DNA from 4 places in the Cedecea neteri genome. Region 1 is predicted to be linked to each of the others. Evidence: predicted binding sites of a transcription regulator. Region 1 holds the regulator's gene; each other region holds the start of a gene.

Region 1 (7,788 bases):
GTAAACCAGTGCTTCACGCGATCGCCGAAAAGCTCGAAACAGGTATTGGCGTAGGCAGCGTAGGCATCAACCACTTCACGGCTTTCCCAGCCGCCTTTTTCCTGCATTACCATCGGCATATCAAAGTGGTACAGGTTGATAAACGGCTTAATGCCCTGAGCCAACAGTTCGTCAATCACCTGGTTATAGAACTCAACCGCCAGCGGGTTAACTTCACCCGTGCCGTCGGGAATCAGACGAGCCCAGGAAATGGAGGTGCGGAAAGTATTGTGATTGAGTTTTTTCAGCAGGGCGATGTCCTGCTTCCAGCGCTGATAAAAAGTTGAGGTGTTTTGCGGCCCGACGCCGTGGTGGAAACGGTTAGGCTGCTCGGCGAACCATCGGTCCCAGATGGTTTCAGATTTGCCAAAGTTCAGCGCTTCGCCCTCGGTTTGTGGGCCGGAGGCTGCGCTGCCCCACCAGAAATGCTCAGGAAATGCGTATTTCATCGTTGTCCTCACGGTCTGACCTGCCATCTCCGGCAGGCAATCATTGATGCGGCTAATGTCATGATTGTCTGTGATTGATGAAACCGGTTTCTATCCCAGGAAATGATATCTGTTAAGCAGATCAAGCCGCTAAGCGCAGACAGGACTAAACATGTGAGGTAAATCACATCGGTGCGCAAGGAGAGACAATTGAAAAAGAAAAAACCCGGCATTCACCGGGTTTATTTTAGCGTGGTACGCGCAGGCCGTGCTCAATGCCCCGGCTGAAAACAACCTGCCAGAGCTGAATGTCACGTGCCCGGAAGGCACCTGCACAGGCATTCAGGTAGTAGCTAAACATCCGTTTAAAGCGCTCAGAATAGTTTCCTTCGATTTCAGGCCAGGTTGCCAGAAAACGTTCGTACCAGGCCATCAGCGTTTTGTCATAGTCGGCACCGAAGTTGTGCCAGTCTTCCATCACAAAATGCGGCTCGCTGGCATCGGCAATCTGCCGCACCGACGGCAGACAACCGTTGGGGAAAATGTACTTATTGATCCACGGATCGACATTATTGTCGGTCCTTTTAGAACCTATTGTGTGCAGCAGGAAAATGCCGTCCGGCTTGAGGTTGCGGTCGGCAACGTCAAAGTAGGTGGCATAATTTTTAGGCCCGACGTGCTCAAACATCCCGACGGAAACAATGCGGTCAAATTGTTCGTTCAGATCGCGGTAATCCTGCAAAAGGATGGTGACATCCAGACCTTTGCACCGCTCCTGGGCCATTTTTTGTTGTTCCGCAGAGATAGTCACGCCAAAGACGGATACGGCATAGTTGCGCGCAGCAAACTCGGCCAAACCGCCCCAGCCGCAGCCGATATCCAGCAGCTTCATGCCGGGCTTAAGCTGCAGTTTTTCGCAGATCATTTTGAGCTTGGCATCCTGCGCGTCGCTGAGATTTGTCGCGTCTTTCCAGTAACCGCAGGAATATTGCATGTGCTTGTCCAGCATCCGGCTGAACAGATCGTTGCCAAGATCGTAATGCTCTTTACCGACTATCCAGGCGCGTTTCTTAGACTGCAGATTAACCAGTCTTGCCGCCGCAATGCGCAGGGTATCTTTGAAATGGTGGGGCAGTTGGTTTTCCAGTCCGGCACGCAGGACTTTGGTGAAAAAGATATCCAGCCGTTCGCATTCCCACCAGCCGTCCATATAGCTTTCACCAAGGCCGAGAGAACCTTCCTGCAGAACGCGTTTAAAAAAGTTTGGATTTTTGACCTGAATATCAAAAGGATTTGGGCCGTTGAGGGTAATGCCTGCCCGGCTCAGCATTTCATTTGCGATACGATACCATTCGTTATCTCGTACGCTCACTTCTTCTATACACGATGAACTCATAGCTTCTCCATCACCTTGTTGTGATCAGAACCTTAAAACAGCGTAGACGCTATTCTCGGCTTGTGAGAACTCTCACGGAAAATTCCGCGTGCCTGATATCCGACGTAGAACAGAGAAAGGGGGGATTCTCCCTTACTGAAAGGCCATCCATGGAAAAACGAAAGCGCTCCGGCTCCCGCAAAATAAAATTGATAAGACTTATAGTAGAACCGCAATTACTATAAGCCCGTTTAATTGAGGGTTCAATGGAATATTGTTAGCAAGCTAATCACACAACATTCACATTATCATGCAGGTTACTGTGCGCGGGACAACTCGCTGTGGCCCTTGTTTTGTGCTTCTCGTTGGGCCGTGTGCTGCAGGGCATAGCCCAGACCGGCAAGCAGGATTGTCGCCAGCATCACGCTGGTGGTGGTCAGCAGCGGTGTCGTGACCAGCCAGGAAACCATTAAGCTTGCCAGGAAGCAAAGCCCAAGCTGCAGGGTGTTTTGCAGCGCTGCGGCTTTCCCGGTTGCCTGTGGGAAAGGCAGCAGGGCAGAGGCAACCACGATAGGGTAGATGGCACCGTTCGCCGCGGCCATCACGCAGAACGGGATAAGCAGCAGCGTCAGGTCAGCATGGCCACTCACCGCTACGCCCCAGGTGGCTACCACGCTCAGGGCATACAGGGCCAGCAGCCAGGGCAGCAGCTGTTTGCCGCTCCACTTTTGCAGCGCGCTGCGGCAGCCATAGCCCCCGACCAGGAAAGCGACAGTCTGCGGCATGTAGCTCAGGCCTATTGCCGCGGGGCTGTAGCCCATCTCATTCAGAATAAACGGCGAGCCGGTGAGCCAGGCGAAAAAGCTGGCGGAACAGGCGGCGTAAATCAGCACGTTGCCGCCGTAAACGCGGGAACGTAATAAAGAGAAGAAGCTGACTTTATTGTCTTCGGTTTGCTCGTGGTGCTGAGTCCGGGGCTTGAGGCGCAGCGTGGGGATCATCAACAGCAAAGCGACCACGAACAGCACGGCGAAAATGGCCTGCCATTCAAAATGGTTCAGCAGCCAGCTGCCGAGCAGCGGGGCCAGCGCCGGAGAAAGCCCGACCAGCGGCATGATGGTGGCAAAAATACGGCCAGCGCGGTTGGCAGGATAATAGTCGGTCACCAGGGCCTGCCAGCTAACTGCGGCCGAGCAGACGCCCACGGCCTGAATAAAGCGCAGCACCAGCAGCGTGGTGGCATCCTGCACCCAAAGCATCCCGATACAGCCGGCGGCAAACATGGCCAGGCCAATCAACAGCACAGGCTTACGCCCGAAGCGGTCGGAAAGCGGGCCCCACATCAACTGGGCAAAAGCAAAGCCGGCGAGGAACAGACTCAGGCTGGCACTCACGGCGGAGGCGGTGGTACCCAGATCTTGTTGAATGGCGGCGAAGGCGGGCAGGTACATGTCGGTGGCCAGGAAACCCAGCACGCTCAGCCCCGCAAGCCAGATAAGAAATCCCTTTGATGGTTGCATATTTCACTCTTGATTTTGATAGCAGGTTAACGGGGCAGGAGTCTACGGAGTGCAAAACCGCTTGTGAAACGCTAATATTTGCAAATTGCATTCAAATTTTTTGCAGGCAGAAATATGTGGTCTGAATATTCGCTGGAAGTGGTTGATGCCGTGGCGCGAAACGGCAGCTTTAGCGGTGCGGCCCAGGAGTTGCATCGCGTGCCGTCTGCCATCAGCTATACGGTACGGCAGCTTGAAGAATGGCTGGCCGTGCCGCTGTTTGAACGGCGTCATCGGGACGTTGAGCTGACCGCCGCCGGGGCATTTTTTCTCAAAGAAGGCCGATCTGTTATCAAAAAAATGATGGCAACGCGCCAGCAGTGCCAGCAGATAGCCAACGGCTGGCGCGGGCATCTGTCTATTGCAGTAGACAATATCGTTAAACCTGAGCGAACCCGCCAGCTGGTGCTGGATTTTTATCGTCATTTTCCGGATATCGAATTAAGGGTTTCCCAGGAAGTGTTCAACGGCGTGTGGGACGCGCTGGCCGACGGGCGAGTTGAGGCGGCGATTGGCGCCACGCAGGCGATCCCGGTCGGGGGGCGCTACGCATTTCGGGACATGGGGGCGCTTAGCTGGCGCTGCGTGGTTTCCGCTGGCCATCCGCTTGCGCAACGGGAAGGTATCATTCTGGATGATGACATTCGCCCCTGGCCGTCTTTGGTGTTGGAAGATACCTCCCGTTCACTTCCCAAGCGCATTACCTGGCTGCTCGACAACCAGCGCCGCGTGGTGGTACCGGACTGGGCGTCGGGGGAGGATTGCCTGACGGCGGGATTATGCATTGGTATGGTGCCAACGCACATTGCCCAGCCGTGGCTCGTCAGGGGAGACTGGAAAGAGCTGCTGCTGGAAAATCCATTCCCGGACGCGGCCTGCTGCCTGACCTGGCGGCAGGATGATGCTTCGCCCGCGCTGAGCTGGTTGCTGGACTATTTGGGCGATAGTGAAACGATGAATCAGGAGTGGTTGCAGGAGCCGGGTAACGTATTCCCGGCCCCCGAAGAGGCTTAGCGGCGGTAATCGCGGAACGGGCCGTCGGCCACCGAGCGGCGTTCAATCAGACGCGGATGAACTTCAATCGTCTGCGACTCTTCGCGTTTATTAATGATACGGTCGAGCAGCATGTTAAACGCCGTTTCGCCCAGGCGCTCTTTCGGCTGGTGGATAGTGGTCAGCGCCGGAGAGAAATAGCGGGCGTTGCGCACGTTGTCGTAGCCGATGATAGAAATGTCCTGCGGCACGCGCAGCCCCATTTCATCAGCGGCGCAAATCGCACCCATCGCCATAATATCGCCGCCACAGAAAACAGCGGTAGGGCGATGCGGCTGGTTAAGCAGCTGCTGCATGGCGCGATAACCCGATTCCGGTTCGAAATCACCCTGAACTACCCAGTTATCAGGCACTTTGATATTGGCTTCTTCAAGCGCCTTCAGGAACCCTGCATGGCGGCCGCCGCCGGTGTTACGTTCCAGTTGACCCGGGATAGCACCGATATCGCGATGGCCGCGTTCAATCAGGTAGCGACCCGCGAGGTAGCCGCCGTGGAAGGCGTTATCGACCACGGAATCGGTAAAGTCTGCGCGGGCTTCGCCCCAGTCCATCACCACCATCGGAATATGGCGGTACTCTTCCAGGGTTGAAAGCAGTGTGTCAGGGTATTCGGAACACATGACCAGCAGCCCGTCCACGCGTTTTTGCGCCATCATGGACAGGTAAGCGCGCTGCTTTTCAAAGTTGTTGTGCGCGTTGCCCAGAATCAGGGTGTAACCTTTGGCGAAACAGCTGTTCTCAACGGATTCAATAATTTCCGCAAAATAAGGGGCTTCGCTTGAGGTCGCAAGCAGGCCGATAGATTTGGTGTGGTTGACCTTCAGGCTACGCGCCACGGCGCTCGGTGAATAGTGCAGCTCTTTGATGGCTGCCCAAACGGCATTGCGCGTCTCTTCCGCCACAAAACGGGTCTTGTTAATGACATGTGACACAGTGGTAGTGGAAACGTTTGCGCGCTTCGCTACGTCCTTAATCGTTGCCATTAGATGTCACTCCAGACCATATCGTAAACTCCTGATAACTCATATGTTAAACGTTTGCCTTCGCTAACTCCTGGGGCAACACGTTGGTTGCAGGCCTGTCGGGGATGCGACATACAGCGGGAGGAGGGCGTTGCCGGGCGATACGCGGTAAATTAGCGAAGGATTTTGGCTTATCCCGGGGCAAAGTGGAAGAGGGAAAACCGATATCTGCGCAAATCCAGCAGGATTTTTATCGCTAATTGTGGGAAAATCACCCCACATACACTTTGTAGGGAAATAAAAGGAGCTTGCAATGAGTACCGATCTGAAGTTTTCCGTGGTGACTACGGTTATCGTACTGAGTCTGATTGTTGCCGGAGCACTTACCGCCGTCCTGCACTGATTTACAAAGGGCCGCGAAAAGCGGCCCTTATCATATATAGATGAAGGAAGAAAAACGTCACCTTCCTACTTCGTAAGTAACCGATAGAAATCAGCCCGCCAGGTTTTGCGCAACAAATTTCCAGTTCACCAGCGCCCAGAAATGGTCGAGATAAACCGGGCGCGCGTTGCGGTAATCAATGTAGTAAGCGTGTTCCCACACGTCCACGGTCAGTAGCGGTTTTGCCTCAGTTGTCAGCGGAGTTCCTGCATTAGAAGTCGAGACGATAGCCAGGCTACCGTCGCTATTCTTCACAAGCCAGGTCCAGCCGGAGCCAAAGTTTTTGATGGCCGCTTCGGTGAACTGCTTTTTAAAGGCTTCCACGCTGCCAAAAGTATGGTTGATGGCGGCCAGCACGTCACCGGTCGGCTCCCCACCGGCATTCGGCGCCAGGCAGTGCCAGTAGAAGGTATGGTTCCAGACCTGAGCCGCGTTATTGAAAATACCGCCGTCAGATCCTCTCACGATCTCTTCCAGCGTTTTGCCTTCAAACGGGCTGCCTTTGATCAGGTTGTTCAGGTTAGTGACGTAGGTCTGGTGGTGCTTACCGTAGTGATATTCGAGGGTTTCGGCTGAGATATGCGGTGCCAGCGCGTCTTTAGCATAGGGCAGGGCGGGTAGTTCGAACGACATTGCTTTACTCCTTGTTATTTTGTTTCACAATATAACTACAATTTGTGTGGTTATAAGGTTAGCAAATTACAGGTGAGTGAAAAAGCGAAATGAAACAACAAAATAAAACAGCCCGTTGCCGGGCTGCTCAGACTGCTGACAAGCTACCTGTGATGAAATAAATACCCGGTGACGTTTTAAAATAAACGAGGAAAATCAATTTATTGATTTTTAGCTGATAACCACAAAGAGGGAAAAACCACGCTTTTTCCCTCTTTGTCAGCAGCAATTAACAGCCCGTTGCCGGGCTGTTAACATTTTAATCAGTCTGATTAGCCCGAAAGGGCGTGGATAAGACTAACGAATGGTTTTTGGCGTCATCACCCGGCGGGCACCCACGTAGTGGCGCTGCCAGTAATCTTCGCTCAGGGAGGTGATCTGAATATCGCGGCCACTGCGTGGGGACTGAATAAACTTCCCGTTGCCAACGTAAACGCCAACGTGATCGGCGGTGCCGCGCCCTTGAGTACGGAAGAACACCAGATCGCCGCTTTCCAGTTCGCCACGGTCAACGGAAGAGGCATCTCGCAGGTGATACATTTCATTGGCGGTGCGTGGAATACGAATATTCACCAGATCTTTATAAGCGTAATAAATCAACCCGCTGCAGTCGAAACCGGTGCGTGGGGAGGTACCGCCCCAGCGATACGGCTTACCAATTTGTCCCATCAGCTTGTTCATAGCCGTTTTTTGCGCTTTCTGCACGCGTACTTTATGTGCCTGCGCGATGGTCAGATTTTTTTCCGACTTCACCTTAACGCACTGCTTTTTATGCCCTTTACGATGGGTGCATTTTTCAGTGTAGGCAACGGTGGCGGAGGCTGGCTGTAGGGCTAATTTCTGCGAGGTTTTTTTGCTGCTGGTTTTAGCGAGGGTGCTGCTTTTGCCTGTGGTGGTGCGTTTAGCCACTTTGGCTTTTGCCGGTGAGGTGTCTTTTTTACCGGACTTCTTTTTGGTGGAGGCTGTGCTGACCTTCGGTTTTGCTTTCTCTTTACCCTTGTTGCTTTTACTGGTTGTTGTCTTTGCCGGATGGCCTTTTTGTGCAACAGGATGGCGGACGTGCTCAGACGCCTGCGCCAAAGGTGTATAGGGCAAAGCAAATAGCAGAGCACATAGCGTGATAGAGATTTTATTTATCCGCGCCACTCGTCAATCCCCTGATAAATGAAGGCACGATGCTAACCATCATGCCTGCGTATGATTTTTGCGAAACCCGACGATTCTAATGCATAAAAGCCGATAATGTTAATAGGCAAAT
Region 2 (7,788 bases), 1.4 Mb from region 1:
CCTGATTTTGTTCTGCGAAACCGGGCTGGTAGTCACGCCGTTTTTACCGGGTGATTCACTGCTGTTTGTGGCGGGTGCGCTGGCGTCGCTGGAAACCAATGACCTGAACGTCCATTACATGGTTATTTTGATGGTGATTGCCGCCATTATTGGCGATGCGGTGAACTACACTATCGGGCGGCTGTTTGGCGAGAAGTTGTTCAGTAATCCGAATTCAAAAATCTTCCGCCGCAGTTATCTCGATAAAACTCACGCTTTTTACGAGCGTCACGGCGGAAAAACGATTATCCTCGCGCGCTTCGTGCCGATTGTGCGAACCTTCGCACCGTTTGTCGCCGGGATGGGGCACATGTCCTATCGCCATTTTGCGATTTATAACGTCGTCGGCGCACTGCTGTGGGTCTTGCTGTTCACCTACGCGGGCTACCTGTTCGGTAACCTGCCGGTAGTACAGGAAAACCTGAAGCTGCTGATTGTGGCAATTATCGTGGTGTCGATACTGCCTGGCGTGGTGGAAGTTATCCGCCACAAACGCGCGGCGTCGCGGCAGTCAAAATAATACGTGGCAGCGGTTCGACCACTTTTTTATCCAAAGTCGCGGGCCGTTGTGTTTTAATGAGCACCATTTATGGTCTGGGGCAGGGAAAACTGCCGCAGAAAAGCTGGTATCGACCAGGTTCAAGCAGAAAGGTCATCAATGAGCTGGATTGAACGAATTCTCAATAAGAGCAATATCACTCCCACCCGCAAGGCGAGCATCCCTGAAGGGGTGTGGACCAAGTGCGACAGCTGCGGCCAGGTCCTGTACCGCGCCGAGCTGGAACGCAACCTTGGCGTCTGCCCTAAGTGCGATCACCACATGCGTATGTCGGCCCGCGATCGCCTGCATAGCCTGTTAGATGAAGGCACAATGGTGGAATTGGGGAGCGAGCTTGAGCCAAAAGATTTGCTGAAGTTCCGTGACTCCAAGAAGTACAAAGATCGTCTGGTTAGCGCACAGAAAGAGACCGGCGAGAAAGACGCGTTGGTTGTCATGAAAGGCACCCTGCACGGTATGCCTGTTGTGGCCGCGGCCTTCGAGTTCTCCTTTATGGGCGGCTCTATGGGTTCCGTAGTCGGCGCGCGTTTTGTTCGTGCCGTTGAGCAGGCGCTGGAAGACAACTGCCCGATGGTCTGCTTCTCCGCCTCCGGCGGGGCGCGTATGCAGGAAGCGCTAATGTCGCTGATGCAGATGGCGAAAACCAGCGCTGCGCTGGCAAAAATGCAGGAACGCGGTCTGCCGTACATCTCCGTGCTGACTGACCCAACCATGGGTGGCGTTTCCGCAAGCTTCGCGATGCTGGGCGATCTGAACATCGCCGAGCCGAAGGCGCTGATTGGCTTTGCCGGTCCACGCGTTATCGAGCAGACCGTTCGTGAAAAACTGCCGCCGGGCTTCCAGCGCAGTGAGTTCCTGATCGAAAAAGGCGCTATCGACATGATCGTTCGTCGTCCGGAAATGCGCCTGAAACTGGCGAGCATCCTGGCGAAGTTTATGAATCTACCGGCGCCAAACCCGGAAGCCCCGCGTGAGCCAATCGTGGTTCCGCCAGCACCGGAACAGGGTCAAGAGGCCTGATTCGCAACTAAGGGCAGGCCAGCAGGTTCTGCCCTTTTCTTTATGTGCATGTTAAGTGGGCATCATGGACAAAGATCTTATTCCTCAAGCCACGTCGCCCCTGGCCACGTGGCTTTGCTATCTTGAAAACCTTCACTCCACCACTATCGACATGGGCCTTGAGCGCATCAGCAACGTTGCGCGCAAGCTCGATGTACTGAAACCTGCGCCGACTGTTTTCACTGTGGCGGGGACGAACGGGAAAGGCACAACCTGCCGTACGCTTGAAACCGCGCTGATGGCCGACGGCTATCGCGTAGGGGTTTATAGCTCTCCGCATCTGGTGCGTTACACCGAGCGCGTACGCATTCAGGGCGAAGAGTTACCTGAAGCCCTGCATACCGCCTCGTTTGCCGAAATAGAGGCCGCTCGCGGAGATATTTCCTTAACCTATTTTGAATACGGAACACTCTCGGCCTTGCTATTGTTTAAGCAGCAGGCGGTAGATGTGGTGATTCTTGAGGTTGGCCTTGGCGGGCGTCTGGATGCCACTAATATTGTGGATTCCGATGTGGCCGTGGTGACCAGCATCGCGCTCGATCACACCGACTGGCTTGGCCCGGATCGTGAGAGCATTGGCCGTGAAAAAGCCGGCGTCTTCCGCAGAGATAACCCTGCGGTCGTGGGCGAGCCAGATATGCCGCAGACGATTGCCGATGTAGCGCAGGAGAAGGGCGCGCAATTGCTGCGCCGCGGCGTTGACTGGGATTATGAGGTTAACGGCACAGGCTGGACGTTCCGGGACGGACATGGCGAGCTTAAAGATTTGCCACTGCCCCTGGTTCCACAGCCTAATGCCGCGACGGCGCTGGCCGCTTTACGTGCCAGTAAACTGAACGTGAGTGAAAACGCGATACGCTATGGCATCGAACATGCCACGCTGCCGGGGCGCTTCCAGATTGTGTCTCAGGCACCTCGCGTGATTCTTGATGTTGCCCATAATCCTCACGCGGCGGCTTATCTTGCGGGTCGCCTGGCGGCGTTACCTAAGCAGGGACGCGTGCTGGCGGTGATTGGTATGTTACACGATAAAGACATTGCCGGAACGCTTGCCTGTTTGTCGCCTCAGGTCGATAGCTGGTATTGTGCTCCGCTGGAAGGGCCACGAGGCGCAAGCGCAGAGCAGCTTATGGCTCATCTTGGTCACGGCAGAACATTTGCAACCGTGGCGGACGCATGGCATGCAGCCATGGCGGAAGCGACGGCCGAAGATACCGTGCTGGTGTGTGGTTCGTTCCACACAGTGGCCCATGTAATGGAAGTACTGGACGCGGGGAGAGCAGGTGGCGAGTAAGTTTCAAAACCGATTAGTCGGAACCATTATTCTGGTCGCACTGGGCGTTATTGTGCTGCCGGGTCTGCTGGACGGGCAGAAAAAGCATTATCAGGACGAGTTCGCGGCCATTCCTTTGGTGCCAAAACCTGGAGACAGCGACGAGCCAGATATGCTGCCGGCGTCTACTCAGGCTCTGCCAGCGCAGCCGCCGGAAGGCGCGGCGGAAGAGGTAAGGGCGGGCGCTTCCGTACCGCCGGGGCTGAACAGCGGGGCTATCCCGAATGAAGGATCTGCGGGCGTTGACGAAGTGCCTGTCGCGCGCGAACAGCCTAAGCCGCAGCCCGTGCAGGAAAAACCAAAGCCTAAGCCGGTTGAAAAGCCGCAGCCTAAACCTGCCGCCGATGATAACACCGGGCAGCAGCTTGCCATGGCCTCCGAACAGCCGTCGAAGGCGGAAAAAACTGCCGACAAAGCGCCGACCGGGCAAGCCTATGTGGTGCAGCTTGGCGCATTGAAAAATGCGGACAAAGTGAATGAAATTGTTGGTAAACTGCGCGGGGCCGGGTTCAAGGTTTACACCTCGCCGACCACGCCTGTGCAGGGGAAAATTACCCGTATTCTGGTCGGGCCGGATGCCTCGAAGGATAAGCTGAAGTCTTCGCTGGGCGAGCTGAATTCGCTTTCTGGCCTGAACGGCGTGGTGATGAATTATTCGCCAAGGTAGTCGCCAGTGACCCTCACCCCGGCCCTCTCCCTGGAAGGGAGAGGGGGAAAGAGATTGCACTGAGCTATTCTCTCACCCCTTTTGGGAGAGGGTTCGGGTGAGGGGAAAACGACGACGTGCTGTCGTTTCTCTCCACTGGAGTGAAGGCAAAACAGGCACTTTTTTAATGGCGTTGATGCTTTTTTCAACGCCATTATTTATTTACGCGGGGGAAGGAAATCCCTACGCAAACGTTTTCTTTTTCTGTTAGAATTCGCCCCGAACTGGACGTCAGGGCAATTTGTCACGAGATTTTTTCATGATCTGGATAGATTACGCCATCATTGCGGTTATCGGTTTTTCTTGTCTGGTAAGCGTAATACGTGGGTTTGTGAAGGAAGCGTTATCGCTTGTGACCTGGGGATGTGCTTTCTTTGTCGCCAGTCATTACTACACTTATCTGTCAGTCTGGTTCACTGGCTTTGAAGACGAACTGGTACGTAATGGGATAGCTATCGCGGTGCTGTTTATCGCGACGCTGATTGTCGGTGCAATAGTCAATTATGTGATTAGCGCGCTGGTGCAAAAAACCGGCCTGTCGGGTACAGACAGGGTGTTGGGGATCTGCTTTGGCGCCTTGCGTGGCGTACTGATCGTCTCCGCCATTCTGTTCTTCCTTGATACCTTTACCGGTTTTTCGAAAAGCGATGACTGGCAAAAGTCGCAGCTTATCCCGCAATTCAGTTTCATCATCAGATGGTTCTTTGACTATCTGCAAAGCTCGTCAAGTTTCTTGCCCCGCTAATCGTAGCGGGGGGTGTGGCTTAATGAGGAAAAGACAACATGTGCGGTATTGTCGGTATCGCCGGTTTCATGCCGGTAAACCAGTCGATTTATGATGCGTTAACGGTGCTTCAGCACCGTGGCCAGGATGCCGCCGGCATCGTCACCATCGACGCGTTAAATTGCTTCCGTCTGCGTAAAGCGAATGGCCTGGTGAGCGATGTGTTTGAAGCCCGTCACATGCAGCGTCTGCAGGGGAATATGGGTATCGGCCACGTGCGTTACCCCACCGCAGGCAGTTCCAGCGCTTCTGAAGCTCAGCCTTTCTACGTCAACTCGCCTTACGGGATTACGCTGGCGCATAACGGTAATCTGACCAATGCCCACGAGCTGCGTAAAAAACTGTTTGAAGAAAAGCGCCGCCACATTAACACCACCTCTGATTCTGAAATCCTGCTCAATATCTTTGCCAGCGAGCTGGATAACTTCCGTCATTATCCGCTGGAAGCAGACAACATTTTTGCCGCTATCGCTGCCACTAACCGCCAGATTCGCGGCGCTTACGCCTGCGTAGCGATGATTATCGGCCACGGCATGGTTGCCTTCCGCGACCCGAACGGCATCCGTCCGCTGGTGATCGGCAAGCGTGACCTGGGCGATGGCCGCACCGAATACATGGTCGCCTCCGAGAGCGTGGCGCTGGACACCCTGGGCTTTGAGTTCCTGCGTGATATCGCGCCGGGCGAAGCGGTCTACATTACTGAGAAAGGCCAGCTGTTCACCCGCCAGTGCGCCGACAACCCGGTCAGCAATCCTTGCCTGTTCGAGTACGTCTATTTTGCTCGCCCGGACTCCTTTATCGACAAGATCTCCGTCTACAGCGCGCGCGTAGAGATGGGTAAAAAACTTGGCGAGAAAATTGCCCGCGAATGGGAAGACCTGGATATCGACGTGGTCATTCCGATTCCGGAAACTTCCTGCGACATCGCACTGGAAATCGCCCGCATTCTTGAGAAACCGTACCGCCAGGGGTTTGTGAAAAACCGCTATGTGGGCCGCACGTTTATCATGCCGGGCCAGCAGCTGCGCCGTAAATCCGTGCGCCGCAAGCTGAACGCCAACCGTGCTGAATTCCGCGATAAGAACGTGCTGCTGGTGGATGACTCCATCGTGCGCGGCACCACCTCTGAGCAGATTATCGAGATGGCGCGTGAGGCCGGTGCCAAAAAGGTTTACCTGGCATCCGCTGCGCCGGAAATTCGCTTCCCTAACGTGTATGGCATCGACATGCCAAGCGCCAATGAGCTGATTGCTCACGGTCGTGAAGTGGATGAAATTCGCCAGATCATCGGCGCTGACGGCCTGATTTTCCAGGATCTGGACGATCTGATCGAAGCGGTACGCGTGGAAAACCCGGACATCACCCAGTTCGAATGCTCCGTCTTTAACGGCATCTACGTGACGAAAGACGTTGACCACAAATACCTGCAGTATCTCGAATCCCTGCGTAACGACGACTCCAAAGCGCTGGCGCGTCAAAACGAAGTGGAAAACTTAGAGATGCACAACGAAGGCTAAGCTAAGCCGCCCTCGTTTACAGGCCCACGGTTTACCCCGTGGGCTTTTTTATGCCCGATGCACAGAGAGACAAATTGTGGTTGGTTTTTCATTCTATCATTCCATTACTTTATGGAATGATAGATGGAAGAGTGAATGTCAGACATTACGAGTCAAAATGCCTCCTGGGCCACGCTGCTTAGCGGCCATAACGGGCTGCGATCCCTGGCCCTCGCCGGCGGTGTGGCGCTGCATGCCATTAATATTTATATCGTCACCACGATTTTGCCGACCGTCATTCAGGAGATTGGCGGCCTGGCCTGGTATGCGTGGAACACCACGCTCTTTGTCGCCGCGTCGATTGTAGGCTCCGCCGTCTCTGCGAAGCTGATTGCGCGGCAGGGCGCGGCGATGGCCTACCTGTCGGCCCTGCTGCTGTTTTCCTGCGGGGCGGTAATCTGCGCGCTGGCACCCTCCATGCCGGTCATGCTCCTGGGGAGAGTGGTGCAGGGACTCGGAGGTGGTGTGCTGTTTGCGCTGAGCTACGCGCTGATCCGCGTCGCCTTTGAGGCTCCGCTATGGTCCCGGGCTATGGCGCTGGTTTCCGGCATGTGGGGTATCGCAACCTTATGCGGCCCGGCGATCGGCGGTGTTTTCGCGGAGATCGGCGAATGGCGCCTTGCGTTTTGGGCGTTGCTGCCGATAGCCGCCGTGCTTGCCCTGATTGTGATGGTGCAATTTAGGAGCATGTCTAAGCCTGAAGCCGGTGAGGCACGATTGCCTGTACTTACCATCTCGCTGTTGGTCCTGTCTGTGCTAGCCATTTCCCTCGCCGGGCTAGGCGGCTCTTTGGCCCTGAATATCTCCGGAATAGCTGTTGGTCTGGGGCTGGGGTGGCTCATCGCTCGCCTGGACAGCAGGCCGGACGCGGCAAAATTGCTGCCTCGCGGCGCTTATTCCCCGACGCGCGGTATTGGCCTGCTTTATGCGATGATGGCGCTGCTGGTCATTGGCCTGACGACGGAAATTTACGTGCCATACTTTCTGCAGCTCATCCATCTATTCGGCCCGTTGTCTGCCGGTTATTTGACGGCAATGATGGCCGGTGGCTGGACGCTGGCGGCGCTTTGTAGCGCTTCAGTCAGTTCAAAAATGTCGCAGCGGATAATCTGCGTCGGGCCGCTGGTGGTGCTTGTGTCGTTGGTCACGCTGTCCATTATTATGCCGACACCTTTTAACGGCCCGGCGGGCGTGGTTGCCTGCGGTACGGCGCTGGCGGGCGTTGGGTTCGGGATTGGTCTTGCCTGGCCTCATCTTTTAACGAAGGTATTTCAGGCGGCACCGCCCGGGGAAGAAACGCTGGCGTCCGCCTCCATTACCACCGTGCAGCTTTACGCGACGGCGCTCGCCGCCGCCCTGGCCGGGGTTATTACTAACGGGGCCGGCATCACTTCACCTGGAGGGGGTGAAGGAGCCAGCGCGGCCAGTATGGCGTTGTTTGGGGTCTTCGCTTTGGCGCCGGCCGGTGCGACGCTTTTAGCAATACGTCTGAGTCGGCAGGCCAGGTGATATCTGTCACTTTAGGGGCGGCAATGCTAACATCGGCGGCGTTTGGCGGATAACGGGCAGCGTGGATGAAAAAAGTGATGGGGAGCCCGCAGGGCCAACTAGAAATACTGGCAGGTCTTGCTCGCGCGATGGCGCATCCCCATCGTCTTGCCTTGCTGGAGGCCGTTTTTCAGCGCGAAAGTTCAGTTGAGCAACTGGCAGAGACAACCGGCCTTTCCGTGACCAATACCTCCCAGCATTTAC
Region 3 (7,788 bases), 790 kb from region 1:
GATTTATCTTTATACGCCCGATATCGTTAAAGCATTACAGCAGGTAGAAGTGGCGGGTGGCCGTCTGGACTTTGGTCCGCAGGTGTTGCCCTATGATATCGGCACGATTGCGTTAATGATCGACAGCGAAGGCAACCGCGTTGGGTTGCATCAGCCGGTTTAAGCCTCAATACTGACGCTAAAGCCTGCCGCTCGGGCAGGCCTTATTTTTCCCGGAATGCCCATGAGCCGAAGAGCCGATCGATTATTTCAGATAGTGCAAATCCTGCGCGGCAGGCGTCTGACGACGGCTGCACAGCTTGCCGAACGGCTGGAAGTCTCGGAGCGAACTATCTACCGTGACATTCAGGATCTCTCCCTCTCCGGCGTGCCGATAGAAGGGGAGGCGGGCTGCGGCTATCGCCTGCTGGCCGGGTACGATCTTCCTCCGCTGATGCTGACGACCGGAGAGGTGGAGGCGGTGATTGCGGCGCTAAGAATGGTGCAAACCTGGAGCGGGGAATCGTTGGCGAAATCTGCTGAGTCCGTGCACGAAAAGCTCCTCGCAGTGCTGACGCCAGAAAAGCGCCGGGTTGCCGAACGCAGCCGTATTATCTCGCCAAATTTTAACAAGTTTCCGCAGGTGAAAGCCTGGTTCGATCTGTTTCATTCCGCCATCGACAAATGTCAGGTTGTTCATCTGCTGTATGAGGATGAAAAAGGGGAATTGACGGAGCGGGATATTCACCCTCTTGGATTGTCATTTTGGGGTGAGGTCTGGCTGCTGGTGGCCTGGTGCGAGGCTCGGAATGACTATCGTAGCTTCAGGCTGGATCGCTGCCGGGATATTCATTTAACCGGGCGTGTGTTTCAGGAACGCCACGATCGTTCTCTGCAGGCTTTTATTGCCCTTCAGAAGGCGAAAGGCTACCTGCCTGAGAAATAAAAAAACCGGCCAGAGGGCCGGTTTTTTTACAGGTGGTGGCGATTAGAAGTTGTAACCAACAACCACATAGTAGCCGAAGCCAGTAGACTTCACGCGCTCGTTCATGAAGAACGGCTGATCGCCATCTTTCCACTGGCCGCCGTTATGGAAGTAACGAGCCACGAAGGAATAGTGCAGGTGATCGTAGTTCAGGGACAGGATGTGGCTGGACGCAACTGAGTTATTGGTACGGTACTGCTCGTTGCCCAGGTCAGAGTCCCAGTCTACGTTAGTGAAACCGATATAGCTCAGTTTACCGCCCCACAGGGAGGTGATCGGCACGAAGTATTTCACCTTGAAGCGGTAGCCATCCCACTCGTTTTCGTTAGAGGCACCGTAGTTCTGCCACTGATACTTGGCATACACGTTCATCGACAGGCTCATCGGCAGGCCAGTGTCGATATCGGTACCCAGACCCATGTACCAGGTGCTCTGGCGATTAGCCTGGTTACGACCCATGTCGTAAATGTAGTTGTTCGCGAAGTACCACTCTTTGAACGGGCCAAAGCTCAGGTCGGTCCCGGTCAGCTTATCGATGGAGAAGCGAGGTTCGATTTCCATAAACAGTGGGGAACCGTGGTTCCAGATCCCTTTCGCCTGGGTGTTGCCGCCAAAGAAGACTGGCGCATCCACGTAGCCGTAGAAATCGAACCAGTCTTTTTTGGCAAACGCTTCATATTCCAGGTAGGTATCGTTGCGCAGCTGCGGCCCGAAACGGGTGTGGTAGCTGCCGACAACGTTAACGCTCTGGTGCCACCAGTCGGAGAGGTATTCGCTGTTTTTTGCTTCATCTGCGCTGGCAGAGAAAGAGCTGGAAAGCGCCAGAACGGTGCCGGCTGCCAGAATAATTTTTTTCATATTTTTAGCCACTGTTTACGTAATTTTGGTGCGATGCGGATGTGAGATGTCATCCCTGGCCGCCGGTCTCAGGGGAAGGACCTTTGCAGCGCGACTATTATAGAAATCCCTGCTCACAAAAATATGTTCTATTTCACATTCTTCTCATATGCGTAATCGATTGCGTTCACGTTTGCGCACATTAAAAACGGCGTGATTGTACCTGCTTCGTCAAATTACGCAAACGTATGCCAGGTTGTTACATATAAGTGTGATTTAGATCACTCAAAAGGCGAGGTCACAATAGAGGGGTTGCTTCACATATTGTGCGGGGCGTGTGAAAGAGTGTGACAGGTTCTCTTGTCGGGTACGGTCTCCGAATCACCTTTTCCTTTCAAATCTCCCGGATTAAAGCGGAGTTATTACAACCCTCACCCCGGCCCTCTCCCAGAGGGAGAGGGGGAAAACTGACGATGATTTATTCTCTCCCCCAGAGAGGTAGGGAGAAAACCAGCGGTGGGGGATTTTTATTCCCTCTCCCTTTTAGGGAGAGGGCCAGGGTGAGGGTAAGAAGCGAAGCTGCGGTTGAAATCAGCCCGAGGCAAGGGAGTGACAAGTTATTGCGCGGGCGCTGGCTGGGCGGTAGAGACTGGCTGGATATCATGAACGCGCACAAACCCTAATTGATCGGGCGTGATGCCGGGCAGGCGAAGCGGAATCGACACGTCGCTTGGGGCGAGAATGCTGGCCGGAGCGTCTATGGACTGAGTTTGCACGTTAACTTCCTGGAAGTTGTCCGTGGTGCCCTGGATCTGCCCCCACTCGACTTTGCCGCTGAAAGCCGGCAGCGGATCGTTGGATTCTCCCTGAATCAGCAGCGTGGCGCGGGTGCCATTGGCTTCAGCTGCAACGTTGGTCAGCGACATTTTCAGGTTACCAATCTGGCTGTTAAGACGTGCCGCTGTGTTTGAGCCCGGCAGCAGATAAACACCGCTGGTCGACTTCGCATTCAGGGCATTCTGCTGGGTCAGTTTCACCGTTTGCTGGCTTAGTTTGGTCATTTCCTGATTTAACGAACCAATTTGACTGCGCATCTGACGCACTTCAGTTTGCTGGGCACAAGCGGTCAGGCTCATCAGGCTTGAAACCAGGATAATTCTTAAGTAAGTCTTTGTCATGGTTAGTTTTTCCTTGTTAAGGTTCGCTGATTTAAGCGTAGTTCTTCGCGCTTGAAAAGTCATATTTGACGTTGCAGGGTCGGCGCTGTCTTTGTACTCCCGCAACTTCGCGGTAAACTATTGTTCATCTTTATAATCCCAGCAGGAAACGCTATGCATTGCCCATTCTGTTTCGCCGTGGACACCAAAGTTATCGACTCTCGCCTGGTGGGGGAAGGTTCCTCCGTACGCCGTCGGCGCCAGTGCCTGGTTTGCCACGAACGCTTCACGACTTTCGAGGTTGCGGAGCTGGTGATGCCGAGAGTGGTGAAGAGTAATGAGGTGCGCGAGCCGTTTAACGAAGACAAACTGCGCAGCGGCATCCTGAAAGCGCTGGAAAAACGTCCGGTCAATTCTGACGATGTGGAAATGGCTATCAGCCATATTAAGTCGCACCTTCGAGCAACCGGCGAACGCGAAATCCCGAGTAAACTCATCGGTAACCTGGTGATGGAGCAGCTCAAAAAGCTGGATAAAGTCGCCTATATTCGCTTTGCTTCGGTCTACCGTAGCTTTGAAGATATCAAAGAATTTGGTGAAGAAATCGCCCGTTTACAGGATTAATGCCGATGTCCCTTGATGAACAGTTTATGGCTCGAGCGCTTGAGCTGGCTAAGCGCGGGCGTTTTACCACCGCACCGAACCCGAATGTCGGCTGCGTGATAGTCAAAGACGGCAAGATTGTGGGGGAAGGGTTTCACTTTCGCGCCGGGGAACCTCATGCAGAAGTGCACGCTTTACGCATGGCAGGCGAACAGGCCCGGGGCGCCACGGCTTACGTCACGCTCGAGCCCTGCAGCCACCATGGCCGCACGCCACCGTGTTGTGATGCTTTGATTGCTGCGGGTGTGTCTCGCGTGGTGGCCGCCATGCAGGACCCTAATCCGCAGGTTGCCGGTCGGGGCCTCTACCGTTTGCAGCAGGCGGGCATTGAAGTCAGCCACGGCCTGATGATGAACGAAGCCGAAGCGCTGAACCGCGGGTTCCTCAAGCGTATGCGCACCGGATTCCCGTATATTCAGCTTAAGTTAGGTGCCTCGCTGGACGGCCGTACCGCGATGGCGAGCGGGGAGAGTAAATGGATTACCTCTCCCCAGGCGCGTCGCGATGTGCAGCGCCAGCGCGCGCGAAGTGCCGCGATTCTTTCCAGCGACGCGACCGTATTGGCAGATAACCCGTCATTAACGGTTCGCTGGGATGAACTGGATAGCGTCAGCCAGGCTATTTATGCCGAACAGGATTTGCGTCAGCCGATTCGTATTGTGCTGGATCGCCAAAACCGGGTAACGCCGCAGCACCAAATTATTGCCAATCCGGGGCAAACCTGGCTCGCCCGCAGCCAGGCGGATGAACAACCCTGGCCGGAGGACGTCGAGCAACTGCTGGTGCCTGAACATAATGGCCACCTTGATTTGGTCGTGTTAATGATGCAGCTTGGCAAACGCCAGGTGAATTCTGTCTGGGTTGAGGCAGGGGCAACGCTTGCCGGGGCGCTGTTACAGGCAGGGCTGGTGGACGAGCTGATTGTCTATGTCGCACCAAAATTATTAGGCAATGATGCCCGCGGTTTGTGCGAGCTTCCTGGCCTTGAAAAACTTGCTGATGCGCCGGAGTTCAGCTTTAGCGAAGTCCGCCAGGTTGGCCCCGATTTGTGCCTGCATTTGACGCCCATTTACGGACGCCAGTAAAACGTAAGCAGTCACGAAAAGATTATGATAAAATCCGCCCCCCTGCGGGGCTAAACAGAACCCGTAAAGGAAGATTATGAACATTATTGAAGCTGCTGTTGCTACTCCTGACGCTCGCGTCGCCATCACCATCGCGCGTTTTAACAACTTCATCAATGACAGCCTGCTGGAAGGTGCTATCGACGCCCTGAAACGCATTGGTCAGGTGAAAGACAAAAACATCACCGTAGTTTGGGTGCCAGGCGCTTACGAGCTGCCGCTGGCCGCTGATGCACTGGCAAAAACCGGTAAATACGATGCTGTTATCGCGCTGGGTACCGTGATTCGCGGAGGCACTGCACACTTCGAATACGTTGCCGGCGGTGCCAGCAACGGTCTGTTAAGCGTAGGCCAGGACAGCGGTATTCCCGTTGCCTTCGGCGTGCTGACCACTGAAAGCATTGAACAAGCCATCGAACGTGCTGGCACCAAAGCCGGTAACAAAGGTGCAGAAGCTGCACTGACCGCGCTTGAAATGATTAATGTATTGAAAGCCATCAAGGCCTGATTTTTGTAAGGGGAAATCCGTGAAACCTGCTGCTCGTCGCCGCGCCCGTGAGTGTGCCGTCCAGGCGCTCTACTCCTGGCAGTTGTCTAAAAACGACATCGCTGATGTTGAATACCAGTTCCTGGCGGAACAGGACGTCAAAGACGTTGACGTTGTCTACTTCCGCGAGCTGCTGAGCGGCGTGGCTACCAACAGCGCGTATCTGGATGGGCTGATGAAGCCTTACCTGTCCCGTCTGCTTGAAGAGCTGGGTCAGGTGGAAAAAGCGGTACTGCGCATTGCGCTGTTTGAACTGTCCAAACGTGATGATGTGCCGTACAAAGTGGCCATCAACGAAGCGATTGAGCTGGCGAAAACCTTCGGTGCCGAAGACAGCCATAAGTTCGTCAACGGCGTTCTCGACAAAGCCGCTCCCGCTATTCGTCCCCACAAGAAGTAATCTCCTGGCCGGGTTTTCCCGGCCTTCTTTTTTCCTGCAACTGACATTCCTGAGGTATCACGCATGGCATGCGGTGAGTTTTCCCTGATTGCCCGTTACTTCGATCGCGTTACAAGTTCTCGTCGTGATGTGGAAGCCGGTATTGGCGACGACTGTGCGTTGCTGTCGGTACCCGAAAAACAACTGCTGGCGATCAGCACCGATACGCTGGTGAGCGGTAATCACTTCCTGCCGGATATCGATCCGCGGGATTTGGGCTATAAGGCGCTGGCGGTGAATTTAAGCGATCTGGCCGCAATGGGCGCAGATCCCGCCTGGCTGACGCTGGCGATCACGCTCCCGGAAGTGGATGAAGCGTGGCTGGAGGCATTCAGCGACAGCCTGTTCGAACAGCTGGATTATTACGATATGCAGCTGATTGGCGGCGACACAACCCGCGGTCCGCTTTCCCTGACGTTGGGCATTCACGGTATGATCCCTGCCGGACGAGCGCTCAAGCGTAGCGGTGCAAAAGCCGGGGACTGGATCTATGTCACCGGCACGCCGGGCGACAGCGCGGCTGGCCTTGCTATCCTGCAGGAACGTCTGCAGGTTGCGAATGCACAGCATGCGGATTACCTGCTCAAGCGACATTTACGCCCAACGCCGCGTGTTTTACACGGCCAGGCGCTGCGCGATCTGGCCAACAGCGCCATCGATCTTTCTGACGGACTGATTTCCGATCTCGGTCATATCCTGAAGGCCAGCGACTGCGGGGCACGTATCGATCTCGATTTGCTGCCGTATTCCGAAGCATTGCGCGAGCATGTTGAACCAGAGCAGGCGCTGAAATGGGCGATGTCCGGGGGCGAAGACTATGAGCTGTGCTTCACCGTGCCGGAGCTAAACCGTGGCGCACTGGACGTGGCTATCGGCAATCTGGGCGTGCCTTATACCTGTATCGGGCAGATTGTTTCTGCGTCGGAAGGGTTACAGTTTACCCGCGAAGGGAAGCCGGTGACGCTGGAGATGAAGGGTTACGACCACTTTTCGTAGTGGCTGGTCATGACCCTCACCCCAACCCTCTCCCTAAAAGGGAGAGGGGGTTAAAACAATAAAGTCTCCTCTCGGTCTTCAAGTTAAGGGGACTTAAGGCGACAACGATTTTCCCCCTCACCCTAAAAGGGAGAGGGGGCTAAAACAATAAAGTCTCCTCTCGGTCTTCAAGTTAAGGGGACTTAAGGCGACAACGATTTTCCCCCTCACCCTAAAAGGGAGAGGGGGTTAAAACAATAAAGTCTCCTCTCGGTCTTCAAGTTAAGGGGACTTAAGGCGACAACGATTTTCCCCCTCACCCTAAAAGGGAGAGGGGGCTAAAACAATAAAGTCTCCTCTCGGTCTTCAAGTTAAGGGGACTTAAGGCGACAACGATTTTCCCCCTCTCCCTAAAAGGGAGAGGGAGCTAAAACAATAAAGTTTCCGCTCGGTCTTCAAGATAAGAGGACTTAAAGGCGACAACGATTTTCCCCCTCTCCCTAAAAGGGAGAGGGGGCTAAAACAATAAAGTTTCCGCTCGGTCTTCAAGATAAGAGGACTTAAAGGCGACAACGATTTTCCCCCTCTCCCTTTGGGAGAGGGCCGGGGTGAGGGCGATTATTTATACCCTGCCACCGGATGCCGCTGATACGGGGTTTCCAGCTCGGCAATTTCTTCCTGCTTCAACGTTAAATCTACGGCACCCAGTAAATCATCCAGCTGTTCCTGCCTTGAAGGGCCAATAACAGGCGCGGCAATACCCGGTTTGCTGAGCAGCCAGGCCAGCGCTACCTGCGCGCGTGAAACGCCCTTATCCGCTGCGATATTTGCCAGCCGCTCGGCGATAAGCGCGTCGTTTTCGTTATTGGTCTGGTACAGCGATTTTCCCACTTCATCCGAGACGGATCTGGCTGTGGTATCTCCCCATGGCCGAGTCAGCTTGCCGCGCGCGAGAGGGCTCCACGGGATCACCGCAATATTTTCTTTGTAGCACAGCGGGAGCATCTCCAGCTCTTCTTCGCGATAAATCAGGTTGTAATGATCCTGCATGGTGACAAACCGCGCCCAGCCTGCCTGAGACT
Region 4 (7,788 bases), 1.1 Mb from region 1:
CCCAGACTACGCTTTCTGTGGACGATACCTCGGATGTGATTGACGCTCTGCGTCAGCGCTTCCCAAAAATTATCGGCCCGCGCAAAGACGACATTTGCTATGCCACGACCAACCGTCAGGAAGCGGTTCGGGCACTGGCCACTGAAGCTGATGTTGTTCTGGTGGTAGGCTCCAAAAACTCTTCTAACTCCAACCGTCTTGCCGAACTGGCGCAGCGGATGGGGAAAGCCGCCTGGCTTATTGATGATGCTTCTGATATTCAGGAAGCATGGCTCAAAGACGTGAATTGCGTTGGCGTTACCGCCGGGGCCTCTGCGCCTGATGTATTGGTGCAAAACGTCATCACCCGCCTGCGCGAACTTGGCGGTAGTGAAGCTCAGGAACTGACAGGGCGCGAAGAGAACATCGTCTTTGAAGTGCCGCGTGAACTGCGCGTGGACATCCGTGAAGTGGATTAGCGTCGCCGGTTTCCGTTTATGAGAAGATGCCAGCTGGTGTATGCCCGCTGGCATTTTTTATGGAGAACAGCATGACCAGAACCCCGATTATTCTTGATACCGACCCCGGTATCGACGATGCGGTTGCTCTTGCCGCGGCTTTATTTGCCCCCCAGCTTGATTTGAAACTCATCACTACCGTGGCTGGAAATGTCTCGGTGGACAAAACCACGCGTAATGCCCTCCAACTGCTGGAGTTTTGGCAGAAAGAGACGCCCGTGGCGAAAGGGGCTTCCGTCCCACTGCTGCGCCCACTGCGGGATGCAGCTTACGTGCACGGCGAGTCGGGAATGGAAGGGTATGTCTTCACCGCAACATCTCGTCGTGAACTGCCTATTCCCGCATTCCAGGCCATGTACGATTGTCTGAAAAGCAGCGACGAGCCGGTGACTCTGGTTACCATTGGTCCACTGACGAACGTCGCCATGCTGCTGACGCAGTACCCTGAATGTAAGACGCGTATTAAACGCGTAGTCATGATGGGCGGCTCTGCAGGGAGGGGCAACTTTACGCCGACGGCTGAATTTAATATGGCCATTGATCCCGAGGCGGCAGCACGCGTCTTTGACAGCGGGCTGGATATCGTCATGTGTGGGCTGGATGTGACAAATCGTGCAATGCTTGCGCCTGAATTTCTGGCTCAGCTACCAGCCTTGAATCGCACCGGGAATATGTTGCACGCGCTATTCAGCCATTACCGCAGCGGCAGTATGGAAACCGGGCTTCGAATGCATGATTTGACTGCCATTGCATGGCTGGTGAAGCCCGAGCTATTCCAGACATTCCCCTGCTTTGTCGCGGTAGAAACGCACGGCACTTATACCAGCGGAACGACGGTGGTGGATCTCGAACATCGTCTCGAACGCCCGGCCAATGCGCAGGTTGCGTTGGATATCGATGTTCCCGGTTTTCAGGCGTGGGTTTCTGAGGTTCTGGCGTTGGCACCGTGAATAATTATCCCATTAAAAACAGGGGAATTATCTGCGTTATTGATAACTGCCGGGCTATGACAGTAAATTCTAATTATGGGTGTTTTCGGCTGGCGGCCTGCTAGAGGGCTGGTTAACCTGATAACGTTTTTACGAATTATTTAACCAAAGAGTAATGATATGCATGATGCACAGATTCGCGTAGCCATCGCGGGCGCGGGCGGCCGTATGGGGCGCCAGTTAATTCAGGCGGCTTTACAGCTGGATGGCGTTCAGCTGGGGGCGGCGCTTGAGCGCCCGGGCTCTTCCCTGGTCGGTAGTGATGCGGGGGAACTGGCCGGAGCAGCAAAAACTGGCGTGCTGGTGAGCGATAGCCTGGATGCGGTAGCCAACGATTTCGATGTCTTTATCGATTTTACTCGCCCTGAAGGAACGCTGGCTCACCTGGCATTTTGCCTCAAGCATGGCAAAGGCATGGTTATCGGCACGACGGGTTTTGATGAAGCGGGCAAGCAGGCCATTAACGATGCGGCGCGTGAGATCCCGATTGTTTTCGCGGCAAACTTTAGCGTGGGCGTGAACGTCATGCTGAAGCTGCTGGAGAAAGCGGCAAAAGTCATGGGCGATTACACCGACATCGAAATCATCGAAGCGCACCACCGCTACAAGGTGGATGCCCCGTCAGGCACCGCGCTGGCGATGGGGGAAGCTATTGCTCAGGCGATGGACAAAGATCTTAAAGATTGTGCCGTTTATACCCGCGAAGGGCATACCGGTGAACGTGTACCTGGCACCATCGGTTTTGCCACCGTGCGTGCGGGCGATATCGTCGGGGAGCATACCGCGATGTTTGCAGATATTGGCGAGCGCGTTGAGATTACCCACAAGGCTTCCAGCCGCATGACGTTTGCTAATGGGGCAGTTAGATCGGCTTTGTGGCTGAAAGGTAAAAAGAACGGTATTTTTGATATGCGAGATGTACTAGATCTCAATAATTTGTAGTTAAACGCATCCTTATAAATGTGGTTGTTTGTTTTTAATTGATTGATTTTAGGGTGATTGATTTCACCCTTTTGTTTTTTTAAATGCTTTCTAATGATTTTGTTTAATTCATTCTTAAATTTATTGTTATCTTACATTTTTGTGTTATTGTAATGTTAATTTTGACCATTTGGTCCACTTTTTCACTGCCATCCCTTCAGTTTTTCAATATTCATGGTCGGCAACCGATTACTTTCCCCAGGTTAGCTGGTTATTTTGACCTTCAAATCAGATATTTTTACTCTGAGCGGTAAAAGAGACATAAAAACTTCGTCTTAAGGTAGACTTTTACCTGGCTTGTCTCTAGAATGCCGCCGTTTGCCAAAAATCCGTAGGGCAGACGCTTTTTGCATTTGATTCAGGCGTTAGTTTTGAATTAATATGCGAATAAATTGAATGTTTATTCCCTGGAGGACGTTTTGATCAAGTCAGCGCTGTTGGTTCTGGAAGACGGAACCCAATTCCACGGTCGGGCCATTGGGGCATCGGGTACGGCAGTGGGTGAAGTCGTTTTCAATACCTCATTGACCGGTTATCAAGAAATCCTCACTGATCCTTCCTACTCCCGCCAGATCGTCACTCTTACTTATCCTCATATCGGCAATGTCGGCACCAATGAAGCCGACGAAGAATCCTCCCAGGTTCATGCGCAAGGCCTCGTCATTCGTGACCTGCCGCTGATTGCCAGCAACTTCCGCAGCACCGAGGACCTTTCTTCTTACCTTAAGCGCCATAACATCGTGGCGATTGCCGATATTGATACCCGTAAGCTGACCCGCCTGCTGCGTGAAAAAGGTGCCCAGAACGGCTGTATTATCGCGGGCGATAACGTAGACGCAGCCCTGGCGCTGGAAAAAGCGAAAGCGTTCCCTGGCCTGAATGGCATGGACCTCGCCAAAGAAGTCACCACGAAAGAAGCTTACACCTGGCAGCAGGGTAGCTGGACGCTTGAAGGCGACCTGCCGGAAGCGGCAAAAACTGAAGAGTTACCTTTCCACGTAGTGGCTTATGACTACGGCGCGAAACGCAATATTCTGCGTATGTTGGTGGACAGAGGCTGCCGCCTGACGGTGGTTCCGGCTCAAACACCAGCGGAAGACGTGTTGAAGATGAACCCGGATGGGATCTTCCTTTCTAACGGCCCTGGCGACCCGGCACCTTGCGACTACGCCATCAGTGCAATCAAATCCTTCCTGGAGACAGACATTCCTGTCTTTGGTATTTGCCTTGGTCATCAGCTGTTGGCTCTGGCCAGCGGTGCTAACACCGTGAAAATGAAATTTGGTCACCACGGCGGCAACCACCCTGTAAAAGACCTGGATAAAGACTGCGTGATGATCACCGCGCAGAACCACGGTTTCGCGGTTGATGAGACGACGCTGCCAGCTAACCTGCGCGTAACCCACAAATCACTGTTCGATGGCACCCTGCAGGGGATTCATCGTACCGATAAAGCCGCGTTCAGCTTCCAGGGGCACCCTGAGGCGAGCCCGGGGCCGCACGACGCCGCGCCGCTGTTTGACCACTTTATCGATTTGATTAAGCAATACCGTTCTACCGCTAAATAATCAGGAGCGAAATAAAATGCCAAAACGTACAGATATAAAAAGCATCCTGATCCTCGGTGCGGGCCCGATTGTTATCGGCCAGGCCTGTGAGTTCGACTACTCTGGTGCCCAGGCTTGTAAAGCGCTGCGCGAAGAGGGATACCGCGTTATTCTGGTGAACTCCAACCCGGCCACCATCATGACCGACCCGGAAATGGCGGATGCGACCTACATCGAGCCGATTCACTGGGAAGTAGTACGCAAAATCATCGAAAAAGAACGCCCGGATGCGGTGCTGCCAACCATGGGCGGCCAGACCGCGCTGAACTGTGCGCTGGAGCTTGAGCGCCAGGGCGTACTGGAAGAGTTCGGCGTCACCATGATCGGCGCGACCGCTGATGCCATCGACAAGGCTGAAGACCGTCGTCGCTTCGACATTGCGATGAAAAAAATCGGTCTCGACACCGCACGCTCCGGCATCGCGCACAATATGGAAGAAGCGCTGGCGGTGGCGGCAGACGTGGGCTATCCGTGCATCATTCGCCCTTCCTTCACCATGGGCGGTACCGGCGGCGGGATCGCTTATAACCGCGAAGAGTTCGAAGAGATTTGCGAGCGCGGCCTGGATCTCTCCCCAACCAAAGAGCTGCTGATTGATGAGTCGCTGATTGGCTGGAAAGAGTACGAGATGGAAGTGGTGCGTGATAAGAACGACAACTGCATCATCGTCTGCTCTATCGAAAACTTCGACCCAATGGGGATTCATACCGGTGACTCAATCACCGTGGCACCAGCACAAACGCTGACCGATAAAGAATACCAAATCATGCGTAACGCCTCGATGGCGGTACTGCGTGAAATCGGCGTGGAAACCGGCGGCTCAAACGTTCAGTTCTCCGTAAACCCAAAAACGGGTCGTCTTATCATCATCGAGATGAACCCGCGTGTGTCCCGTTCTTCCGCGCTGGCGTCTAAAGCCACGGGCTTCCCGATTGCTAAAGTTGCCGCGAAGCTGGCAGTCGGTTACACCCTCGACGAGTTGATGAACGACATCACCGGTGGCCGCACTCCGGCTTCCTTTGAGCCTTCCATCGACTATGTTGTGACCAAAATTCCTCGCTTTAACTTCGAGAAATTTGCTGGCGCAAACGACCGTCTGACCACCCAGATGAAATCCGTGGGTGAAGTCATGGCTATCGGCCGTACTCAGCAGGAATCACTGCAGAAAGCGCTGCGTGGCCTGGAAGTGGGCGCCACCGGCTTTGACCCGAAAGTCAGCCTGGATGACCCGGAAGCACTGACCAAAATCCGCCGCGAGCTGAAAGACGCTGGCGCAGAGCGTATCTGGTATGTGGCTGACGCATTCCGCGCGGGCCTGTCCGTAGATGGCGTGTTCAATCTGACCAATATCGACCGCTGGTTCCTGGTGCAGATTGAAGAGCTGGTGCGTCTGGAAGAGCAGGTGACCGAAGTGGGTATCACCGGCCTGAACCATGACTTCCTGCGTATTCTGAAGCGCAAAGGTTTTGCGGATGCGCGCCTGGCTAAACTGGCTGGCGTTCGTGAAGCTGAAATTCGCAAACTGCGCGAGCAATATAACCTGCACCCTGTCTACAAACGCGTAGACACCTGTGCGGCAGAATTCGCGACCGACACCGCTTACATGTACTCCACGTATGAAGAAGAGTGTGAAGCGAACCCGAACCATGATCGCGATAAAATCATGGTGCTGGGCGGCGGGCCAAACCGTATCGGCCAGGGCATTGAGTTCGACTATTGCTGCGTACACGCCTCGCTGGCGCTGCGTGAAGATGGTTACGAAACCATTATGGTTAACTGTAACCCGGAAACCGTATCTACCGACTACGACACCTCCGACCGCCTCTACTTTGAGCCTGTCACCTTTGAAGACGTGCTGGAAATCGTCCGCGTTGAGAAACCAAAAGGCGTCATTGTGCAGTACGGCGGCCAGACTCCGCTGAAGCTGGCTCGTGCGCTGGAAGCGGCTGGTGTGCCGGTTATCGGTACCAGCCCGGATGCTATCGACCGTGCAGAAGACCGTGAGCGCTTCCAGCACGCCGTTGAGCGCCTGAAGCTGAAGCAGCCTGCTAACGCCACCGTAACGGCTATCGAGCAGGCGGTAGAGAAAGCCGTGCAGATTGGCTACCCGCTGGTGGTTCGTCCTTCCTACGTGCTGGGTGGCCGCGCGATGGAAATCGTCTACGACGAAGCAGACCTTCGCCGTTACTTCCAGACCGCGGTTAGCGTTTCCAACGACGCGCCGGTGCTGCTTGACCGCTTCCTTGACGATGCGGTTGAAGTGGACGTGGATGCCATCTGTGACGGTGAAACCGTGCTGATTGGCGGCATCATGGAACACATCGAGCAGGCGGGCGTTCACTCTGGTGACTCCGCATGTTCTCTGCCAGCTTACACTCTGAGCCAGGAAATCCAGGATGTGATGCGCCAGCAGGTGCAGAAACTGGCCTTCGAGCTGCAGGTGCGTGGCCTGATGAACGTGCAGTTTGCGGTGAAGGACAACGAAGTTTACCTGATTGAAGTGAACCCGCGTGCCGCGCGTACCGTACCGTTCGTTTCTAAAGCGACGGGCGTGCCGCTGGCGAAAGTTGCCGCTCGCGTCATGGCAGGCAAAACGCTGGTTGAGCAGGGTGTCACCAAAGAAATCATCCCGCCTTACTACTCGGTGAAAGAAGTGGTGCTGCCGTTCAACAAATTCCCGGGCGTTGACCCGCTGTTAGGGCCAGAAATGCGCTCTACCGGCGAAGTGATGGGCGTGGGCCGTACTTTTGCAGAAGCTTTCTCTAAAGCGATGCTGGGCAGCCAGTCCACCATGCGTAAGCCTGGCCGCGCGCTTCTCTCCGTGCGTGAAGGCGACAAAGAGCGCGTAGTTGACCTGGCCGCGAAGCTGCTAAAACAGGGCTTCGAGCTGGATGCGACCCACGGTACAGCGATTGTGCTGGGCGAGGCTGGCATTAACCCACGCCTGGTGAACAAGGTGCATGAAGGGCGTCCGCACATTCAGGACCGTATCAAGAATGGCGAATACACCTACATCATCAACACCACCGCGGGCCGCCAGGCGATTGAAGATTCCAAGCTGATTCGCCGCAGCGCGCTGCAGTACAAAGTGCATTATGACACCACCCTGAACGGCGGTTTCGCCACGGCGATGGCGCTGAATGCCGATGCTACCGAGAAGGTGATTTCGGTGCAGGAAATGCATGCCCAAATTAAGGGCTAATCTTTCGCAACCTGAAAGAATGCTCCGAAAATAACGCCAACGGCCTCTGAAAAGAGGCCGTTTTACTTTATGCCCAGCGAGATAGTCTACAGTTAACCAGCACACAACTGAAAATGACTAAACACGCTGGGAGAACACCATGCAGAAACGAACTTTACTTGCTTCCCTCTTCACTGCCGCAACGCTGTTGACCGTGGCGGGCTGCTCGTCCAATCAGGCGGTTAAAACCAACGATGGCAAAACGATCGTGACCGACGGTAAACCGCAGGTCGACAAAGACACGGGCCTGGTGTCGTACAAAAATGCCGAAACGGGTAAAACCGAGCAGATCAATCGTGACCAGGTGAAAGAGATGAGCGAGCTGGATAACTAGTTAAGAAATATCCAACAACACGCTCAGCAATATTGACTGTTAGCCTGTCGATTAACTGACTAAACTCACTGTCATTAAAGGCAGTAGTGAAGACAGGCTTAACAATGATTCTTATAATTTATGCGCATCCCTATCCCCA

The links. The regulator PurR, encoded in region 1, represses purine synthesis genes. The targets are predictions, from matches to a motif close to CANGCAAACGTTTGCNTG.
Region 2: cvpA (colicin V production protein) is a predicted target of PurR. The motif match lies at 3,881-3,898, and genes of this name have one in related genera.
Region 3: LH86_RS10100 (nucleoside-specific channel-forming protein Tsx) is a predicted target of PurR. The motif match lies at 2,039-2,056, and genes of this name have one in related genera.
Region 4: carA (glutamine-hydrolyzing carbamoyl-phosphate synthase small subunit) is a predicted target of PurR. The motif match lies at 2,745-2,762, and genes of this name have one in related genera.

The regions. Positions count from the first base shown of each region.
Region 1 covers NZ_CP009459.1:2,936,034-2,943,821, forward strand. The annotation lists gene LH86_RS13875 (glycoside hydrolase family 1 protein) at 1-488, opposite strand, end outside; gene cfa (cyclopropane fatty acyl phospholipid synthase) at 715-1,863, opposite strand; gene punC (purine nucleoside transporter PunC) at 2,160-3,362, opposite strand; gene punR (DNA-binding transcriptional activator PunR) at 3,477-4,415, shown strand; gene purR (HTH-type transcriptional repressor PurR) at 4,412-5,437, opposite strand; gene LH86_RS22600 (YnhF family membrane protein) at 5,730-5,819, shown strand; gene sodB (superoxide dismutase [Fe]) at 5,910-6,491, opposite strand; gene LH86_RS13910 (C40 family peptidase) at 6,828-7,676, opposite strand.
Region 2 covers NZ_CP009459.1:4,309,271-4,317,058, reverse strand. The annotation lists gene LH86_RS20090 (DedA family protein) at 1-559, shown strand, start outside; gene accD (acetyl-CoA carboxylase, carboxyltransferase subunit beta) at 698-1,618, shown strand; gene folC (bifunctional tetrahydrofolate synthase/dihydrofolate synthase) at 1,683-2,951, shown strand; gene dedD (cell division protein DedD) at 2,941-3,657, shown strand; gene cvpA (colicin V production protein) at 3,956-4,441, shown strand; gene purF (amidophosphoribosyltransferase) at 4,480-5,997, shown strand; gene LH86_RS20060 (MFS transporter) at 6,133-7,545, shown strand; gene LH86_RS20055 (ArsR/SmtB family transcription factor) at 7,611-7,788, shown strand, end outside.
Region 3 covers NZ_CP009459.1:2,143,261-2,151,048, forward strand. The annotation lists gene LH86_RS10090 (VOC family protein) at 1-163, shown strand, start outside; gene LH86_RS10095 (helix-turn-helix transcriptional regulator) at 224-925, shown strand; gene LH86_RS10100 (nucleoside-specific channel-forming protein Tsx) at 968-1,822, opposite strand; gene LH86_RS10105 (DUF3251 domain-containing protein) at 2,419-2,979, opposite strand; gene nrdR (transcriptional regulator NrdR) at 3,133-3,582, shown strand; gene ribD (bifunctional diaminohydroxyphosphoribosylaminopyrimidine deaminase/5-amino-6-(5-phosphoribosylamino)uracil reductase RibD) at 3,588-4,706, shown strand; gene ribE (6,7-dimethyl-8-ribityllumazine synthase) at 4,783-5,253, shown strand; gene nusB (transcription antitermination factor NusB) at 5,273-5,692, shown strand; gene thiL (thiamine-phosphate kinase) at 5,756-6,727, shown strand; gene LH86_RS10135 (aldo/keto reductase) at 7,325-7,788, opposite strand, start outside.
Region 4 covers NZ_CP009459.1:1,828,872-1,836,659, forward strand. The annotation lists gene ispH (4-hydroxy-3-methylbut-2-enyl diphosphate reductase) at 1-458, shown strand, start outside; gene rihC (ribonucleoside hydrolase RihC) at 530-1,447, shown strand; gene dapB (4-hydroxy-tetrahydrodipicolinate reductase) at 1,607-2,428, shown strand; gene carA (glutamine-hydrolyzing carbamoyl-phosphate synthase small subunit) at 2,887-4,035, shown strand; gene carB (carbamoyl-phosphate synthase large subunit) at 4,052-7,276, shown strand; gene LH86_RS08715 (YgdI/YgdR family lipoprotein) at 7,416-7,649, shown strand; gene kefF (glutathione-regulated potassium-efflux system oxidoreductase KefF) at 7,754-7,788, shown strand, end outside.